Linked DNA regions of Persicobacter psychrovividus. Each later gene encodes a partner of the first gene's protein in a complex. Links are inferred from orthologs where the notes say so. Each region holds a gene or a part of one and is shown in the gene's direction. Other genes may lie near its edges. The genes, in order: tsaD and tsaE.

The links.
Region 2: the proteins of tsaD (region 1) and tsaE are in contact, whole or in part, in a crystal structure (PDB 6N9A), measured with the Thermotoga maritima proteins. The link is inferred for Persicobacter psychrovividus from one-to-one orthologs. Residues at the interface, in WP_004082750.1 of Thermotoga maritima: Cys10, Asp11, Arg49, His50, Leu82, Gly84, Gly135, Gly136, Glu154, Thr155, Leu156, Asp157, Asp158, Ser159, Glu162, Asp165, Lys166, Arg169, Leu170, Tyr175, Lys213, Thr214, Leu217, Tyr218, Gln221, Arg222, Asn324; in WP_004082108.1 of Thermotoga maritima: Leu37, Gly38, Lys46, Lys57, Val59, Lys60, Ser61, Thr63, Phe64, Thr65, Leu66, Met67, Val69, Pro71, Tyr82, Arg83, Leu84, Asp86, Asp88, Phe89, Asp93, Ile128, Asp130, Glu131, Arg134.

Annotation. Positions count from the first base shown.
Region 1 is NZ_AP025292.1:986,534-993,441, forward strand. What follows is about bases 1,741-4,596. They hold tsaD (tRNA (adenosine(37)-N6)-threonylcarbamoyltransferase complex transferase subunit TsaD), read left to right. Parts: upstream 1,741-2,592; coding sequence 2,593-3,600; downstream 3,601-4,596. Other genes in these bases: AABK40_RS04480 (translocation/assembly module TamB domain-containing protein), read right to left, coding at 1,741-2,391; smpB (SsrA-binding protein), read left to right, coding at 3,805-4,281; AABK40_RS04495 (C40 family peptidase), read left to right, coding at 4,454-4,596. Outside these bases: more of AABK40_RS04480, read right to left, coding at 1-1,740; more of AABK40_RS04495, read left to right, coding at 4,597-5,176; AABK40_RS04500 (cation diffusion facilitator family transporter), read left to right, coding at 5,180-6,058.
Region 2 is NZ_AP025292.1:2,355,287-2,362,184, reverse strand. What follows is about bases 2,648-5,493. They hold tsaE (tRNA (adenosine(37)-N6)-threonylcarbamoyltransferase complex ATPase subunit type 1 TsaE), read left to right. Parts: upstream 2,648-3,776; coding sequence 3,777-4,211; downstream 4,212-5,493. Other genes in these bases: AABK40_RS10055 (alanine dehydrogenase), read left to right, coding at 4,204-5,430; porX (T9SS response regulator signal transducer PorX), read left to right, coding at 2,648-3,672. Outside these bases: lpxD (UDP-3-O-(3-hydroxymyristoyl)glucosamine N-acyltransferase), read right to left, coding at 1-717; AABK40_RS10070 (HD domain-containing protein), read right to left, coding at 747-1,973; more of porX, read left to right, coding at 2,113-2,647; AABK40_RS10050 (hypothetical protein), read left to right, coding at 5,681-5,995; AABK40_RS10045 (formate--tetrahydrofolate ligase), read right to left, coding at 6,065-6,898. UniProt on the Escherichia coli protein: Required for the formation of a threonylcarbamoyl group on adenosine at position 37 (t(6)A37) in tRNAs that read codons beginning with adenine.

The DNA of each region.
Region 1 (6,908 bases):
AAAGTCGAGGTGACCAATGAGGTCCACTTTGTTTTTTGTTTTATTTTGTTTGATCTGAAAAAGGTAGTCCATCTTACGGTCAAACCAGTTCAGCTCGGTTACCAGGTTGTTGGTATTCAGTGTTTTGAAAAAGGTCTGATGATCGGAGGTCATGGTAATGACTGCCTCAGGATCAGGCTCATTGATCACTTTCGATGTTTTCACGGAAAGCGAGGTGTTGGAGAGCGCATTCCCCTGCCAGTTCAGGCTGTCAAGATAGGTGTCCATGGTCAGGTTATACGAATAACCGATCAGCATTTTTCCATGAATATTCGCCCCCGAGGTCATGTAGAAATTCGGGTAAAATAACCGCATGATGGGGTTGAAATCAAAGAAACGAACATCAAAATTAATGTAGGACGGGTCGCTGTAATCTACCGCAGGCTGTTGGCTGTAATATCGCTTGAGCTGTTGAGGGTCATTTTTTATGGCCATCATATATTCCTTGCTCATTTTTGGAATGCTCGCCCATAGAATGGAAGGCTTAAAGGTGCCATCAATACGCAACTGCCCGAAATCAGAGTACAGGTCCAGGGCCCTGAAATTGTCGGAGTCTTTGGTCGAGGTAAATTTGAGGTGGTTGAAATCCAGCGTGTCGCCATCATAACTGATGGAGAAGTTCTTCGCCTGTGCCGTACCGAGCAGGTCATCCATTTTCAGTCCCTGAAAATCAAGGTTCAGGTTGCCTTTCATACTGGCCGAAACGCCCTTGACAATATTCATGGTGTGAAGGTCGGCAAAAGGGATTTCAGCATTGATCTTCAGGTATGGATTTTTATTCCCCAGATTAATGGCTCCGTTAATCGTCGACTGAAAAGAAGAGTCATTGACCACCATATCGCCGATGAATATCTCACGGGAAAATCGGGCTTTGGTATCAATATTATGGTAATCATAACCATAAATACCCACATGTTCGGCTTTGGCTTTCAGGTTGAAATCCGCCGTAGAGACGGTCAGTCCTGTGCCTTCAATATCTCCTTCAAGGGTTACATTTTGAATGTACTTGGGGTTGTCAATCACCCGCCCGAGGTTAAAATCTTTGGTAATCAGATGCCCTTTATAATAGGGTTTGCCTCCTTCGGGAATTTTGAAGTTAATATCTGAAATGATCGAGCCCACGGGCGCGTCAAATTTTCCGTTGGCTACAAAATCCAGCGGGAAGCCTGTAAATCGACCATTGAATTTCACATCGTCCAACTCTTTCAGTGTACGGTTGGGGCTGTTGCCAATATAGGGGTACAGGTCCTCGATATTAATGCGTGACCGCTTGAAGTTGGCATCAATGAAAGTATCAAAAAACTGGGGGAGCCCACTGAAGCTGATCCGTCCGTGGAGGTGGGAATTGCTGCCAAATTCAAGGTCGAGATTTCGAATGTCGAAATTGGAAATGGGACCCTTCCAATGTCCTTTGAAGTGATAGGAATCCAGATAACCCCGCATAAAAGGGAGTACCTGCGCAAGGTCCCTGGAGGTCAGGTAGGATTGCTTGACCTCGGCATCGATACTGATTTTCCGCATGAAGTCGGAATAGTCCTGCCAGCCATTGTAATAAAAGTTGAGGTCGCCCTTCAGTCGGCTCTCACCAACATACAGGCTGGTTTTGTCGAGTTTGAGTGCATGGCGACAGATCATAAAATCCGACCGCATATCCAGAATAGGCATATCACTGGTAACCTCGTGGCCCTGCATGCTTTCGATTTTCATGGCAATGGTGTCCTGATCAATTCTGAAATCAGTAACTTCCCCAAAAATATCTTTTACGGTAAAGTTGTGGTTGTCAAAGCCAAAATCAACGGAATCGATTTGCGGATTCTGCATCCTGAAAACAGAATTCTCCACCGTAATTTTTCCGATTTTCAGGTGGATATGGGTGCTGTCGTTGGGGTCGGGAGGGCCAGCGAGTCCATTGAGGCCATCGACCCATTGGTTGAGGCCAAACCGACCGTCGGATTGGGCGATGAGCTGGACATCGGCACCACGGATGTTGGCTTCGTTGAAATCGAGCCCACCATTGATCACCATATTCCAGAAGCCAAAATTGGCGTGCAACTGCTTCACATAAATGACAGGATTTTGGAGGGAGTCGAGGATTTTTACATCATGAAGTACGGCCTCATCCACCCAGCTGAACTCCACCCTCCCAACACTCATTGGGGCGTGGATTTTTCCGCCGATTTTCCCGAGGTAATAGTCGGTCAGTTGGGTCTGGAAGAAGGGCAAACGAAGCAGGCTAACCGCGATGATCCACAAAAAAATGCATACGGTAACCGCCCAAAGGAAAACTTTGAGTGCTCGGCGCGCGATACTTTTTTTGGGAGCAGGTAACTGTTCAGTATTTGTTTCTTCCATGAATAAGCAGTGTTGCACAAAAATAGGCTAAAAAATGTGGATTTTTGCCCTTCAAAGATAATTTTAACACGCTTTATCAACTTTGTGCTGTTATGAATTCGGCAATACATTGATTATCTTTGCAAACTGTCCAAGAAAATGGCGTTGAACGCCGAGAGAAGAAGAGTTTTATTTTCCCCCAGGGAATCCAAATACATATAAATGGAACATATCACCATTTTAGCCATAGAGTCATCTTGTGATGAAACCTCCGCATCTATCGTACGCGATGGGGTGGTACTGAATAATGTTGTGGCCACGCAAAAAGTACATGAAGAATATGGCGGAGTAGTGCCCGAGCTGGCCTCAAGGGCGCATCAGCAGAATATTATCCCTGTTGTGGAGCAGGCGTTCCGTGAAACGGGAATTGCCAAAGAGGAACTGACGGCGATCGGTTTTACCCGTGGGCCAGGTTTGCTCGGCGCCTTGCTGGTGGGTACGGCCTATGCGAAGTCGATGGCTTTGGCGCTGGATATTCCACTGATAGAGGTGAACCATATGGAGGCACATATTTTGGCGCACTTTATCGATGAGCCACGCCCGCCCTTTCCATTTCTGTGCTTGACCGTGAGTGGTGGGCACACCCAGATTGTTTTGGTGAAAGACCACCTGACCATGGAAGTGGTTGGGAAAACTCAGGATGATGCCGTCGGGGAAGCCTTCGACAAGTCGGCCAAGCTGTTGGGCTTGCCCTATCCTGGTGGGCCGATGATCGACAAGTATGCGCAATTGGGGGACCCGCACAAGTTCGAGTTTCCTGTTTCTGAAATGGAAGGTTACAATTATTCCTTCAGTGGAATAAAAACGGCAATTTTGTATTTCTTGCAGCGTGAAAAACGTAAAGATGAACAGTTCATTGAGAAGAATTTAAATGACATTTGTGCAAGTATTCAGTTTACTTTCATTAAAATGCTGATGCAAAAACTCAAGCGGGCAAGCCGAGAATTGAAAGTTCCCCATATTGCTATTGCAGGAGGGGTTTCTGCCAACAAAGGGCTGCGTCAGGCATTGGAAGAGGAAGCGAAAAAAAGCCGCTGGACGGTTTATTTCCCCGATTTCGAATATTGTACTGATAATGCTGGTATGATTGCCATTGCGGCGCATTACAAATATGAGGCGGGAGAGTTTTGCGAACAGTCCGTTTCTCCTGATCCGAGAATGAGTATTTAATATTCGTTTATTTTATTGGCTGCGGATAAATGGCGTGTAAAGGATGATCTTATTGAGGTTGATCGGCTTTCTTTTTAGTAAGGTGCTGATCATCAGTTTTATCCGATAGATTTCATTTGGCTGTGGGCAAGACTAAAGACTATTATTTGATATGCGTTTACCATTAGTAATTTGGGGACGAAAATATTAACCATTGATTTTTTTATGGCGAAGCAAAAGAATAAAAAAGATAGATTCAGTAACAATATCAATATCAAAAACCGCAAGGCGAGGTATGAATATGAGGTGATCGATAAACTTTCGGCAGGGATTGTGCTGAAAGGCTCAGAGATCAAATCGATTCGTGAGGGGCAGGTAACCCTCGGCGATGCCTTCTGTGTTTTTCAAAAAGGGGAGTTGTTTGTTCGACATATGCACATCAGCCCCTATTCACACGGGAACAGTGAAAACCATCAGGATACCCGCGAACGGAAACTGTTGCTGAATAAAACAGAACTGCAAAGATGGGAGCAGAAAATGGACGAGAAAGGGCTGACGATCGTTCCGTTGCGCTTGTACTTGACTGGCAAAGGGCTGGCCAAAGTGGAGGTTGCACTGGCGAGAGGTAAGAAGCTTTTCGACAAACGTTCGACCATTAAAGACAAAGACGTGAAGCGCGATTTGGAGCGTGTAAAATATTGATGAAAAGGTGGGGGAATCCTCACCTTTTTTTTACCTCCAATTTTAGTCAGTAGCTGATCGTAATGCCTTGTGCCTACGCAATGAGCGTTGATGGTCTCAGTGGCCACAGGGCTTTTATCAGCATCATGTCATCAACTACTATTTCATTCATTTAATCAAACTAATCAACAGCATGAATTACGGACAATGCCAATTACCAATTGTTCCAGTAAGAGCCACCGCCAGCGATGCCGCAGAGCAAGTTACCCAGTTGCTTTTCGGAGAGGGCTACCGCGTGATGGATACCGCCAAAGAAGGCAAATGGATACAGATCCAGTCGTTGCAGGATCAATATGTAGGGTGGATTGACCATCGCCAGCATTTTGCCACCGAGCAGCAACCACAGGCGGGGGAATATATTCTTTTTGAACCTATGGTTCGCCTCGAAGAAGCCTTTATAATGGCAGGGGCAACTTTTTCTGAACCAAAGCCCGAACATGCCTCTTTAATTAAGGTAAAAGATAAAAGATGGGATGCTGACCTGATTGCTGGCTGGGCTTACCGCTTGTTGGGTTGTCCATATCAGTGGGGAGGCAAAACCATGGCAGGCATTGATTGTTCTGGCCTTACGCAGCTCGCTTATGCGATAGGGGGCTATGCCATTCCGAGAGATGCCAGTGAGCAGGTGAAGCTTGGTAGCGGGGTGGCATTTATCGACCGAAAAGCTGGGGATCTTGCTTTTTTCAGCAATGAACAAGGGAAGATCAACCATGTGGGGCTGGTTACCCAGGAAGGAGAGATTATCCATGCCTCGGGCAAGGTGCGTGTCGATAGCCTGACGGTTGCGGGGATATATTGTGTGGAGGAAGACCGATTGACGCATCAACTTGCGGAGGTGCGCAGATTGATAAATTAATTTATGAAGCAATATCAAAAGAAACAGTGGCTAATAGGAGTGAGTGCCCTTTCCATCGGGGTGAACTTACTGCTGTTTGCTGTCAAGTATTATGTCGGTACTGCCGATAACTCCATTGCACTGATTGCCGACGCCTGGCATACACTTTCAGATTCCCTGTCGTCCCTGATATTGATGCTCTGCCTGCAGCTGGCCACCAAGCCTGCCGACGGGGACCATCCTTTTGGACATGGACGAGCGGAAATTCTTGCCAGTCTGACCATCGGAGGGATGTTGCTGGCCGTGGGGGTGTTGCTGGGTTTTGAAGGCTTTGAAGCCCTCTACCATCAATCGCACCCTAATTATTCCGAATGGGCAATTTATGTCACCATTGCCTCGATTGTGGTGAAAGAGCTGGTGGCACAAATCAGCTTTTATGTGGCGAAGAAGTACAATTCTTCTGCACTGAAAGCAGACGGCTGGCATCACCGTTCCGATGCCCTGACCTCGCTGGTGGTCCTGATCGGGATTTGGCTCGGTCAATATTTCAGCTGGCTCGATGGTGTGCTCGGTATTGGGGTAGGAATCGTGATTCTGTTTTCCGCCATAGAAATTTTGAAAGAGAACATCAATCACTTTTTGGGGCAGGATGTCCGCCCTGAACTGGTAGAGAAGGCTTCCAATATCTGCGATAATATTGCAGGGACTTCGGTGGATGTTCATCACGTGCATGTGCATGACTATGGGGAACATAAGGAGATGACCCTTCACGCTCGTCTGCCTAAGCACTTATCGTTGATTGAGGCGCATGATATGGTAACAGAAATGGAGCGTGCACTGGCCAACAAGCTCGATGTGGAGGTAACGATTCATATGGAACCTTACCTTACCGCTCCTGACTAATGCCCGCTGCGGTACTTCAAAAGTGCTGCAAAAGAATTTAAAAATTCGTAGGATGGCGCTATGGGGCTGTTGCATAACCATAAATTGATTTTGTCCCACGAAATTTTATTTGTCACTGTATGGGCTGACCTGCGTGTCTGCCCGAATCATCATAAATTTTGTGTGGTTTGGATACACACATAGGTGCATCCGCAATGTCATTAAGTTAAGCGCATTATCCTGTATAGACGTTATTTTTAACGTCTAATTCAATGGTGATTTTATAGGTTTCCTCTTAGATTTATTCAAATTGTTACGTGAGTCGTTAAGAATAACGCCTCTACGAGCATTTCAAATTTAGACCTGTGTCCCTCAAAATCCTTAACTTAATGACATTGGGTGCATCCGTACAGCTCACGAAATAAAATTTTGCACTAAATGCAGAGAGCTGAGTTGTGCGACACCCCCACGAATAGCAATTCCCTCAAATAACGATCATCTGTGGGCCATAAAATAATCATGTGGTATTTAAATACCTCTTATAGCATGTTCCCTGCGGATACTGAAAGAGGCTGTCGCTTAACTTCATTCAGCAGCTTGTTTTCCAACAGCATTGGAAGGCAGGAAGCCGGAAAGGAGTGAGGCGGAAGCCTCTTTTTTTTGTTTATATGCTGAAAGTACCATTGCTGAATTCATCACTCCAAGAATAGCTGAAAATCCAAAATTTCAGGAAATGGCTGTTTTAAGCTTTTAAACGCCGTTTTGGTGTCGTAGTTTGAAGTCAAATAAATAAGTTTAACGGTTTGGATATATGCGACAAAAAATGAAATCAGTAAAGTATAGTGCAAAAAAAAGCATCTTTAAAATAAAG
Region 2 (6,898 bases), 1.4 Mb from region 1 along the record:
CTGGATCAGGTTGTCAAGTTTCACCCCTTGCTTAATAAGAGTGGACCCCATTGTTGCGCAATCAACAACGGTATTGGCACCAACATTAACGTCATCTTCCAAAATAACATTCCCCAACTGAGGAATGCGTTTGTAAGATCCATCCTCCTGTGGCGCAAAGCCAAATCCATCGCTTCCGATTACGGCATTGGCGTGAATATAACAGTTGTTTCCGATAATACAGTTGCTGTACACCTTGGCGCCTGAATCAATAACAGTATTGTCTCCTATTGTTACATTGTCGCCGATGGCAGCATGAGGATAAATTTTGACGTTGTTCCCGATGGTAACATTTTTCCCGATGTAGGAAAATGCCGCACGGTAAACTTCAGTGCCTGTTGTGGAACCTGCTCCGATAAATGAGGGCTCTTCCACGCCTTCTTTTGCGAATCGAGTGTATTTGTCATACTCCTCAAGAAGTGCGGTAAAAGCAGAGTAGGCATTTTTTACACGAATGAGTGTCGTAGCGACCTCTTGCTTGGGTTGAAAGTCCTCGTCAACGATAACGCCTGCCGCCTTGGTGGTGTACAGGTGGTTTTCGTATTTTAAGTTAGATAAAAATGAGATTGCGTCCTCTCCCGCATCTTCAATTTTCCCAATAGTTTTAATTACTCGGTTGCCGTCCCCTTCGACCGCACCTTCTAAAACTACAGCAATCTGATTCAGTGTAAATTCCATTCAGTTTTGAGTCCTTTTTCAAAATTCAACTACAAAGATACATTTTTGCTTAAGCATAGATAGTATTTTTTTACAATTTTGCTCAATGCAGTGATGTTCGGTAGGTCTGAAGCAGCTTCGAGATCAATAATTTCCCCGGATTTTTTAGAGATAAGTATTTGATCATCATGGTTTAAATAAGCAGAATTGGTCACGAAACCTTCGGCCATAAGGTAGTTGGCGTCTGTTTCGGAGACCGAAAAGGTATTTTGAACTATTTGATTGGTATTTTGTATTTCTTCTGCCGTGAAGGGATCGTTTTGCAATTTTATTTTAAAAATGTTCCGATTCAGGAGTTGTTGGCTAATGGTCGACAGCACATGATCGGGGTGGCTTTGCCATAACTTCATGGCGGCCATAATATCGAAATCATCCAATTGAACGAATTGCGCGATGGCTTCCTCCTTTTCCTGGTTTCGGATATTTTCAGCATGTTCAAGGAAGTAGGTTAGGGCTTCGGAGGCGACCACCTTTTCTCCCTGTGCGACCAGAAACTGTGCCCGCTTGATCAGGCGGATCATCATCTGTTCTGCAGCAAGGGATGTTTTATGCAGATAAACCTGCCAGTACATCAGTCGGCGTGCCTGCAAGAAATTTTCTATGGAGTAAATGCCCTTTTCTTCAATGACGAGCCGATCATTTTTTACGTCAAGCATTTTAATGATACGGGATGCGCCCACGGTCCCTTCAGAAACCCCCGTAAAAAAGCTGTCCCTTTGCAGGTAATCGAGGCGATCCATATCCAGCTGTGAGGAAATCAGGGAGCAGAAGAATTTCCGGGGATATTCCTTTTTGAACATCTGGATGGCCAAATCAAGCTTGCCATTCCATTGTTTGTTGAGCGACTCCATCAGTTTGAGGGAAATGTACTCATGGTCGATGTCCTTCAGCAGGGTGTGCTCCAGGGCGTGGGAAAAAGGCCCATGGCCGAGGTCGTGGAGCAGGATGGCTGCTTTGGCGCCTAAAATTTCCGCTTCGCTGATTTCAACCCCACGGTCGCGGAGCTGTTCGAGGGCGCGGGTCATCAGGTGCATTGCCCCGAGGGCATGATGAAAACGGGTGTGTTGGGCACCAGGGTAAACCAGGTCGGTCATGCCCAGTTGCCGAATGCGGCGGAGTCGCTGAAAGTAGGGGTGTTGGATTAAATCAAAGATCAGTTCATCTTTAATATTAATGAAGCCATACACGGGGTCGTTGATTATTTTCTTCTTATTCAAGCTTGCATTTACTATTTTGCTACTGAATTTGTTAAAAACTCTTAATTTTTGCCAACGTTTATGATAATAATGTTTATTTGACGTTAGTAAGAAGTTTTTTCAACTCTTTATATATAAAGAAACCAATAATCCTTGATTTATGCAAAGGTATAAGATATTGTGGGCAGACGATGAGATCGAATTTCTCAAACCACACATTTTATTTTTAGAAAAAAAAGGCTACGAAGTAACCGCTGTAAATAGTGGGGCTGATGCCGTAGAGCAGGTAAATGAGGATCATTTTGACGTGGTTTTCCTGGATGAGATGATGCCAGGAATGACGGGTCTTGAAACATTGGATCAGATAAAAAACATTCGCCCCAGCCTCCCTGTGGTGATGATTACCAAAAGTGAGGAGGAGGATGTGATGGAGCAGGCCATTGGCAGTAAAATCGCCGATTACCTGATTAAGCCGGTAAATCCTAACCAGATTTTGATGGCAGTGAAGAAAATCACGGACAATAAGCGGTTGGTCTCTGAAAAAACCAACCAAAGCTATCAGCAGGATTTCAGAAATATCTCGATGGCCTTCATGGATGATATGAACCATGAGGAATGGGCCGATATCTATAAAAAGTTAACCTATTGGGAACTTGAAATTGAAAGCTCTGACGACAGCAGTATGTCGGAGGTGCTGGACATGCAAAAAAGCGATGCCAACAACAAGTTCTCGAAATTTGTGATCGACAACTATGAAGACTGGCTGAATGATCCCGACTGTGAGCGTCCGGTGTTGGCCAATGATCTGATGCGCAAGAAGGTGTTCCCAGTGGTCGCTCAGGGCAAGCCAACTTTTATGTTGCTGATTGATAATTTGCGCTGGGATCAGTGGTGTTTCCTGGAACCAATCTTCAGTGAGTATTTCAAGATTGAAACCCGCGAGACTTTCTATTCTATTTTACCGACCACCACGGCTTATGCACGGAATGCCATTTTCTCGGGAATGATGCCGCTGGAAATGAGTAAGCATTATCCACATTTGTGGGTTGGCGATGAAACCGATGAAGGGAAGAACAATCATGAGCACGAGTTTCTTGAAGAACAGCTTAAACGGATGCGCCTGGATTACAAATGGTCCTATCACAAGATCAAGCAGGTGGCACAAGGCAAGCAGCTGGCCGATAACCTCCGCAACCTGATGAGCAACGACCTGAACGTTATTGTTTACAATTTTGTGGATCTGTTGTCGCATGCACGTACCGAGATGGAGGTGATTCGTGAGTTGGCCCCAGATGAGTCTGCGTATCGTTCCCTGACAAAATCGTGGTTTGAGCACTCGCCTTTGTTTGATATCGTTCAGCGATTGTCGAACCTGGATGCGAACGTCGTACTGACGACCGACCACGGAACTGTTCGGGTAAAACGTCCTTATAAAATTATTGGGGACCGAAACACCAACACCAATTTGCGCTATAAGGCGGGGAAAAATCTCAGCTTTAACGATTCCTCTGTATTGGTCAGCAGAAATCCAGAAGATTTACACCTGCCAAAGCAGAATGTTTCTACGGCTTATGTGTTCGCTACCGAAGACAGCTTCTTCGCTTACCCGAATAACTACAACTACTATGTGAAGTATTATAAAGATACTTTCCAGCATGGTGGTATATCAATGGAAGAAATGATTTGCCCATTTATTTCAATGGTGCCAAAATCAAAATAAGTTATCTTTGTAAAGAAAGGGAAGTATGTTGATGCCTGTTTTTATAGGTTTTCATTCTACTTTCCTTTATTTATTTAACAAGAGTGTCAAAAAAAAATTGCATTTTGGAGAAAGAACTGATTATTGAAACGAAAGGCCTGAAGGATTTAGCCGCAGCCGCAGAGAAGCTGATGGCCTTTGGTTCTGATTATAATGTTTGGTTGATGAACGGGGACATGGGAGCAGGAAAAACAACCCTGACGATCGCACTGTGCAAAGCGCTTGGTGTGGTGGATGATCCCACAAGCCCAACCTATTCGCTGGTAAATGAATACCGTACCGAAGATGGCTTGCCTGTTTATCATTTCGATTTTTACCGCATTCATGACGAGGCGGAAGCAGAAGAGATTGGTGCCGAGGAGTACTTTTATTCCGAAGGTTACTGTTTTATTGAGTGGTCTTCACTCATCCCTTCCCTGATTCCCGACCGCCATCTGCTGGTAGATATTGATGTTATTAACGAAACTAATCGCTTAATTAAAGTCACCAGAAATGGCTAAAAACACTCCTTTTGGATTTTCGAAATTGGCGCAGGAATCCCTCCTGACGCAAGAAAAGCCTGCCAAGATCGGTCGCCAGCACCAGGCCATGACCATCGGTATGCCCGTGGAACGCTCCATGCAGGAAAACCGTGTGGCACTGACCCCCGACTCTGTGGGAGTGCTTGTGAACAACGGGCACGAGGTTTTGATTGAAACGGGTGCGGGGCTCTCTTCCAATTTCGATGATAAGGAGTATTCTGAACGCGGAGCGAAAATTGTCTATTCCGCAGAACAGGCTTTTGAGTGCCCGATTGTGCTGAAGGTTGAACCCGCTACTATTCAGGAGCTGGAGTTAATGAAGCCGCACAGTTCGCTGATTTCTGCCATTCACCTCGGGACCATGTCACGGGAATTCCTCGATAAGGTAAAAGAAAAGCGACTGACCACTTTGGGCTTTGAGCTCTTGGAAGATAAATCTGGTGGGATGCCTGTGGTACGTGCAATGTCGGAGATTGCGGGCATGAATGCCCTGTTTATTGCATCGGAGTATTTGAGCAGTGTCCGTAAAGGGCGCGGTGTTTTGCTTGGTGGTATTACAGGTGTAGCCCCTTCCAATGTCATTATTCTTGGTGCTGGAACTGTGGCGGAATATGCCGCACGCGTTGCTTTTGCGCTGGGAGCCAATGTACAGATTTTCGATAACCATCTTTATAAGCTTCGACGCCTGAAAGCGGCTTTGGCTCATAATGTAGCCACAAGCACGATTGAAACAGAAACCCTGCGGTCGGCACTGAAGCAAGCCGATGTGGTGATTGGGGCCATACGACCAGAGAAAGGCCGCAATCGCTATTATGTGTCGGAGGAAATGGTGGCGAGTATGCGTCCCAATTCCGTGATTGTGGATATTACGGTAGACCAGGGAGGCTGTTTTGAGACTTCCCGCCCGACGACTCACGAATCACCGATTTTCAGGAAATACGATGTAATTCATTATTGCGTGCCCAATGTTCCTTCCCGTGTGGGGCGAACAGCAACTACGGCGCTGAGTAATATTTTCACCCCGATTTTGCTTAAAACGGGAGATCACGGTGGTGTGGAAGCGATGATGTTCAAAGAAGACTGGTTCCTGAAAGCGGTTTATAATTATAAAGGCTGTCTTTGCAATGCTGCGATTGGGAATAAATTTCAGATGGAATTTAAAGATCTGAAACTCTTTGCACCCCCTTCGTTGGAATAATAAAATAGCGCTATTGAAAATACGATGTGCCTGAAGATCCCTTCAAATTTTGAAGTGATTTTCAGGCATTTTTTATGCGCGAAATGGGGTGTTTGGAAGGCGTAACCACTGGGCGAAAAAAGATGGTTTTGGGCTATAATCAGGTGGCTATATTTATTGCCTATTGAAGAAAAAATTTTATTTTGAGGTATTCAATCGAAAGGAATATTTTCTATCCAAATCAGTTTCTTTATTTAATAACCGTCGGCTTATGGAGAAGTTAAGAGTTACTAAAGAATATGACAAATTAAGTGTAGAGCTTAAGGAACAGCTGAAATTGGCCTACCCTGCAGGTTTCAGAAACCATTTGATCACCTTTAAGGGGAAAGACCATCAGCAGGTAAGTGCGCTGAGGTTTGAAACCGAAGACAAAATTTACCTGATCAGGATGACCAGCAAACAGGCAGTACAGATTATTGATGCCGACCCTGACTATGATGATGACGGTAACCTGTTTGATGAAGTGAAGGAGGGGTATGAGGAAAAGCACCTCGACAGCGATATCTTTCCTGCGGAAGAAATTTAAGGAACAAAAAAAGCGCAATCACTTTAAAGGACTGCGCTTTTATTTTTTTATGCGGTGAAGGCGCAAGGCTTATGAAAGGCCTTCGATTTGACCGTCAATGACATCGATATTATTGGCTGCAGGAATTTTTGGCAGACCAGGCATACGCATGATCGCACCTGCTTTGGCAACAATAAATCCAGCACCAGTATTAATGATCAGGTCGTCAATGGTGATTTTAAAATCTTTTGCGACACCATAAGCTTTAGCGTTGTCGCTGAAAGAATATTGTGTTTTGGCCATACAAACGGGCAAGTGTTCCAAGCCCAGTCTTTTTATGCGGCGAAGCATCAGTGGTGCGCGTCCCTCAAGAACAACACCCGTTCCACCGTAAATATTCTTGACAATATTTTCCAATTTAGTAACCACAGCATCGTTTTCACCATAGCTGAATTTCAGGGTCGCCTGATTTTCTTCAACAGCCGCAACAACTTCTTTCGCCAATTCAAGGCCTCCTTCGCCGCCATCATTAAAGGCGGTCATGAGTGCAAAGCGTACGCCCTGAGCTTTTGCCCACTGCTCCACAATGGCCAATTCTGCCTCCGTATCCCAAGGGAATCGGTTCATGGCAATGACTACTGGCTGCCCGAAATTTTGCATATTCTCGACATGCTTGGCCAGGTTTTTCAGGCCAGCTTCAACGCCCGAGAGGTTTTCTTCTTTCAGGGCATCTTCAGCAATGCCGCCGTGCATTTTCAAAGCAGGGCAAGTGGCAACAATCACAGTTGCTTTTGGGGCTATGCCAGCATGCTTACATTTGATGTTGAAGAATTTTTCAGCACCTAAATCAGCACCAAAACCCGCTTCAGTAACAGCATATTCACCGAAAGTCATGGCCAGCTTAGTTGCCAAAACAGAGTTGCA